Regions from separate parts of the Cronobacter malonaticus LMG 23826 genome, predicted to be linked through region 1. Evidence: predicted binding sites of a transcription regulator. Region 1 holds the regulator's gene; the other holds the start of a gene.

Region 1 (3,138 bases):
CCAGGAGTGTACGGAGTGCAATCCCGCTTGTGAAACGCTAATATTTGCCGGTTCCATTCAAAAAATTTGCAGGCAAAAAATGTGGTCTGAATATTCCCTCGAAGTGGTGGACGCCGTGGCGCGCACCGGCAGTTTCACCGCGGCAGCGGCAGAACTGCACCGCGTGCCTTCTGCCGTCAGCTATACGGTGCGCCAGCTTGAGGAGTGGCTTGCGGTGTCGCTCTTCGAGCGCCGCCATCGTGATGTGGTTCTGACACCCGCCGGGGCCTGGTTTTTGCGCGAGGGGCGTTCTGTCATCAAAAAAATGATGATCACCAGACAGCAGTGCCAGCAGATTGCCAACGGCTGGCGCGGGCAGCTCTCCATCGCGGTGGACAATATCGTGCGCCCGGAACGCGTCCGGCGGCTGGTGCTCGATTTCTACCGGCACTTCTCTGATGTGGAGTTGCAGGTGTCGCAGGAGGTGTTTAACGGCGTCTGGGACGCGCTGGCGGACGGGCGCGTGGAACTTGCCATCGGGGCCACACAGGCGATTCCGGTTGGCGGGCGCTTCGCGTTTCGCGATATGGGCATGCTGAGCTGGCGCTGCGTGGTGGCGCACCATCATCCGCTGGCGCAGCACGCGGGCGCGCTCAGCGACGACAGGCTACGCGATTACCCCTCACTGGTGCTGGAAGATACGTCGCGATCGCTGCCCAAGCGTATCACCTGGCTGCTGGATAACCAGCGGCGCGTGGTGGTGCCGGACTGGTACTGCGCCGCCGATGCGCTGAGCGAAGGGTTGTGTATCGGCATGGTGCCGACGCACTTTGCGAAGCCGTGGCTCGACAGCGGAGAGTGGCGCGCGCTAACGCTCGAAAACCCGTTTCCGGATGCCGCCTGCTGCCTGACGTGGCGGCAAAGCGACGCCTCGCCCGCGCTGCGCTGGCTGCTCGATTATCTGGGGGACAGTGAAACGCTGAACAAGGAGTGGCTGCGGGAGCCGCAGTAATACGGCTCCCGGAAGGATTAACGGCGATAGTCGCGGAACGGGCCATCCGCCACCGAGCGGCGTTCGATCAGGCGCGGGTGCACTTCAATGGTCTGCGACTCTTCGCGTTTGTTCACGATGCGGTCGAGCAGCATATTGAACGCGGTCTGGCCGAGCGTCTCTTTGGGCTGATGGATAGTCGTCAGCGCCGGGCTAAAGAAACGCGCGTTGCGTACGTTGTCGTAGCCGATGATGGAAATATCCTGCGGCACGCGCAGGCCCATCTCATCGGCGGCGCAGATAGCGCCCATCGCCATAATATCGCCGCCGCAGAAGATAGCGGTGGGACGCTGCGGCTGCGAGAGGATCTGCTGCATCGCGCGGTAACCAGATTCCGGCTCGAAATCGCCCTGCACGATCCAGTTTTCCGGTACTTTGATAGCCGCTTCTTCCAGCGCTTTCATAAAGCCGGAGAAGCGCCCGACGCCGGTGTTGCGCTCAAGCTGCCCCGGGATCACACCGATATCGCGATGGCCGCGTTCGATAAGATAACGCCCGGCGAGATAACCACCCTGGAACGCGTTATCAATAACCGAGTCGGTGAAATCGGCTTTCGCTTCGCCCCAGTCCATCACCACCATCGGGATATGACGATACTCTTCAAGCGTGGCGAGCAGTGGCTGCGGGTATTCCGAACACATCACCAGCAGGCCGTCGACGCGCTTTTGCGCCATCATCGACAGATACGCGCGCTGCTTTTCCAGATTGTTATGCGCGTTGCCCAAAATTAGCGTATAGCCTTTGGCGAAGCAGCTGTTCTCAACCGCTTCGATGATTTCGGCGAAATAGGGCGCTTCGCTACTGGTCGCCAGCAGCCCGATAGATTTGGTGTGGTTCACCTTCAGGCTGCGCGCCACGGCGCTTGGCGAATAGTGTAATTCTTTAATAGCCGCCCAAACCGCGTTGCGCGTCTCTTCCGCCACAAAACGGGTTTTGTTAATTACATGTGAGACTGTTGTTGTGGAAACGTTGGCTCGCTTCGCGACGTCTTTAATTGTTGCCATTAATAATCACTCCAGACCCCTGGCTGAGCCGTGTAAAATCACGGGTTAATCGTTTGCCTGTATACACCCCTGACTGCCGCGAGGAGAGTGCGGCATGCCGGGAAACGCGACATTTATCGTGAGGAGGGGTCGATGGCCGGTACCGAATAAAGTAGCGACGAATTTTGGCTTATCTTTATCGAAAGGGGAAGAGGGAAAACGCATATCTGGTTAAATGTCGCAGGATTTTTCGGATTGTTTATGCAAAAATGCCCACTACCTGATTTTTATGGGGTCTTTAAGGAGAATACCATGAGTACCGATCTGAAATTTTCGCTGGTCACCACCATTGTTGTGCTGGGTCTTATTGTGGCGGGCGCTTTTACCGCCATCCTGCATTAAGCGTCAGGCGGGAGCGCGTATCGGTTCTCCCGCTTTCTTATACTTCTCTTGCGCTTAAGCGCTGCCCGCTCGCCGTTTCCTTTCTTTTTCTCGTTATTCCCTTATCATTCGCTAATAACAACTTTTGCGTGTTCTTTAACACCCACGCAATAATATTTTGCTGTTTTTGTCACTTATCTTTTCTGACTGAAACTGCCATCCTTTTCTGCATCCTGCTGTAACGTCGGGTATTCCGGCGCTGTTGTACAATTTCTGGAGCGATGAATGAAAGTCAATTTCCCGTTACTGGCACTGGCTATTGGTGCTTTTGGCATTGGCACGACCGAGTTTTCTCCGATGGGCTTATTGCCGGTAATAGCGAATGGCGTCAACGTCTCGATTCCGGCCGCCGGTATGCTGATAAGCGCCTACGCGGTCGGCGTGATGGTGGGCGCGCCGCTGATGACGCTTTTGCTGTCGCACCGAGCACGGCGTAGCGCGCTGATTTTTCTGATGGCGATTTTTACGCTCGGCAACGTGCTCTCGGCACTGGCGCCGGATTACATGACGCTGATGGCCTCGCGTATTCTCACCAGTCTTAACCACGGGGCGTTCTTCGGCCTCGGCTCGGTGGTGGCGGCAAGCGTCGTGCCGAAGCATAAACAGGCGAGCGCCGTCGCGACGATGTTTATGGGCCTGACCATCGCCAATATCGGTGGCGTGCCGGCGGCAACCTGGCTTGGT
Region 2 (3,138 bases), 1.3 Mb from region 1:
GCTCTGTTCGGCATCGAGGCGATCGGTCAGCCCCAGGCTTTGCGCCGTATTGCGCGTCAGCATCATCAGACCGCGCACGCCGGTAGGTGAGGTGGCCTGGCTGTCCCAGTGGGATTCCTGATACGAGATGGCCGCCAGAAGCCGCCAGTCGATATCGGTCGCGTATTTCTCAAAGAGCGGCTGTAGTTCCGGCAGCACGCTGTCCACGGCGCGCAGGAAGCTGCGGGTGTCCACGTAATCGAAATCGTTGCCGTGGCCCAGATACTTCTCTTCCAGGCGTGCCAGCGTGCCGTCTTCGTTGATCTGATTATAGAAATCGAGCAGCGCGGCGGAGAGCGAGTTATCGCTGCTGCGGCGGCTGAACCACGTCACCGGCTGTTCATCGCTAAGGTCGAGCGCGACCGCAAGCTGCGGATGGACGCGCTGGAGCAGACCAATCGCCACCGAATCGGCGATGGTGTAATCCAGCGTGCCCTGCGCCACCTGCAACATCAGCTCGTTGCTGCTGAGCTTCGGGTCGACGCGCCAGCGTAAATCCGGGTATTTGCTCTTCTGAAGTTGTTCCAGCTCGCTTTGCGCCACGTGGCCAGGCGCAATCGTCAGTTGCCCCTCTTTGATACTGGCGAGGCTTCGCGGACGCAGGCTGCCGACGCGGTAAACCATCTGCTGCGAGACGGAATAATAGATAGGGCCAGCCTGATAGTGCTGGCTGCGCGCTTCGTTATACACCAGCCCCGCGGCGAGCAGATCGGCGTTGTTATTGTCGAGATCGTCAAAAAGCTGGCTGATGTTCTGGCGCACGGTGATTTTAAGCTTCACGCCCAGATAGTCGGCGAAGGCCTGGCTTAGCTCGTAATCAAGCCCGGACATGGTGTCACCGGCGCGGTACATGGTCAGCGGCGTGGCAATAGTACTGACGCGCAAAACCCCCCGCGCCTGAATCGCGGCGATACGGTTATCGGCTTTGCCGGACCAGGGAATGGCCGGCCATAAGGCCACTGCCAGCAGCAGGGTAACGACGCCGATGAGCAGATAATTAAGCTTTAATTTTTTCAATTAGTTAATTCTCTGCGTTGCCTTGTGGCTCAGCGAACAATCGTTAGTAAACCGTTTCGTTTGAATGGCATGGAGCGGCATTTTGCGTAACAAAGCGCCACTTGGCAACTAATTAGAGGAATCGGCCACACCAAACGTTAACGCGACGGCGGGATTTTATTTCTACGCAAACGGTTTCGTCAGCGCGCCGGATTCTCTATAATGACGCCCGTTTTCCCCCTTGCGCCCACTGAGGTGCCCTCCGGCGCTTCGAAGACGAGAGATTAGATGATGGAAATTCTGCGTGGTTCGCCCGCTCTGTCGGCATTTCGTATTAACAAACTGCTGGCTCGTTTCAAAGACGCTCACCTCCCGGTGAAAACCCTTTATGCCGAGTATGTTCATTTTGCTGACCTCGCCGCACCGCTGAATGCCGAAGAGCACGCGCGCCTTGAGCGCCTGCTGCAATATGGGCCGAGCCTTACTGGCCACGCGCCGTCGGGCCGCCTGCTGCTGGTGACGCCGCGCCCTGGCACCATCTCTCCCTGGTCCTCCAAAGCGACAGATATCGCCCATAACTGCGGGCTCGCCCAGGTGAAACGCCTGGAGCGTGGCGTGGCGTATTACCTTGACGTTGATCCGACCGCGGGCGACGACGCCTGCCGCCAGATTGCGGCAGAGCTGCATGACCGCATGATGGAGAGCGTGTTCGGCGCGCTGGAAGACGCCGCACAGCTTTTTGCGCACCACGACCCCGCGCCGGTACAGAGCGTGGATCTGCTGGGGCAGGGCCGTCAGGCGCTGGCGGACGCCAACGTGCGTCTGGGGCTGGCGCTGGCAGAAGATGAAATCGACTACCTGCATGACGCGTTTACCCGCCTGGGGCGCAACCCGAACGACATCGAACTCTACATGTTCGCGCAGGCCAACTCTGAGCACTGCCGCCACAAAATTTTTAACGCCGACTGGGTTATCGACGGCGAAAAACAGCCGAAGTCGCTGTTTAAAATGATTAAAAACACCTTCGAGAAGACCCCGAATTTCGTGCTCTCCGCGTATAAAGACAACGCAGCGGTTATGGAAGGCTCTTCCGTAGGCCGTTTCTACGCCGACCACGACGCGGGCCGCTACGCGTTCCATCAGGAACCGGCTCACATCCTGATGAAAGTGGAAACACACAACCACCCGACCGCCATTTCACCGTGGCCGGGTGCCGCGACAGGCTCCGGCGGCGAAATTCGTGACGAAGGCGCGACGGGCCGCGGCGCGAAGCCGAAAGCGGGCCTGGTGGGCTTTTCTGTTTCGAACCTGCGCATTCCGGGCTTTGAGCAGCCGTGGGAAGAAGATTTCGGCAAACCGGATCGTATCGTTACCGCGCTTGACATCATGACTGAAGGCCCGCTCGGCGGCGCGGCGTTCAACAACGAATTTGGTCGTCCGGCGCTGAACGGCTATTTCCGTACCTATGAAGAGAAAGTGCCCAGCCACAACGGCGAAGAGCTGCGCGGCTACCATAAGCCGATCATGCTGGCAGGCGGCATCGGCAACATTCGCGCTGACCATGTGCAGAAGGGCGAAATTCCGCCAGGCGCGAAGCTGATTGTGCTCGGCGGCCCGGCGATGAATATCGGTCTTGGCGGCGGCGCGGCGTCCTCGATGGCGTCCGGCCAGTCTGACGCCGATCTCGATTTCGCCTCGGTACAGCGCGACAACCCGGAAATGGAGCGCCGCTGCCAGGAAGTGATCGACCGCTGCTGGCAGCTTGGCGAGGCCAACCCGATCCTCTTTATTCATGACGTTGGCGCGGGCGGCCTTTCCAACGCCATGCCGGAGCTAGTGAGCGACGGCGGACGCGGCGGGCGTTTTGAACTGCGCGACATTTTAAGTGACGAGCCGGGCATGAGCCCGCTGGAAGTCTGGTGTAACGAATCCCAGGAGCGTTACGTGCTGGCCGTGGCGCCTGAACAGCTGGCGCTGTTTGACGAACTGTGCCGCCGCGAGCGCGCGCCGTACGCCGTCATTGGCGAGGCGACTGAAGCGCAGCACCTGACGCTTAACGACAGCCACTTCGACAACCAGCCGGTGGATATGCCGCTTGACGTT

Evidence for each region. The regulator PurR, encoded in region 1, represses purine synthesis genes. The targets are predictions, from matches to a motif close to CANGCAAACGTTTGCNTG.
Region 2: the regulator PurR is predicted to act here: its motif matches at 1,220-1,237, upstream of purL (phosphoribosylformylglycinamidine synthase).

Annotation. Positions count from the first base shown of each region.
Region 1 is NZ_CP013940.1:2,215,304-2,218,441, reverse strand. Features, by position in the region: gene punR (DNA-binding transcriptional activator PunR) at 80-991, shown strand; gene purR (HTH-type transcriptional repressor PurR) at 1,009-2,034, opposite strand; gene cydH (cytochrome bd-I oxidase subunit CydH) at 2,326-2,415, shown strand; gene AFK66_RS10500 (MFS transporter) at 2,680-3,138, shown strand, end outside.
Region 2 is NZ_CP013940.1:916,291-919,428, forward strand. Features, by position in the region: gene mltF (membrane-bound lytic murein transglycosylase MltF) at 1-1,056, opposite strand, end outside; gene purL (phosphoribosylformylglycinamidine synthase) at 1,324-3,138, shown strand, end outside.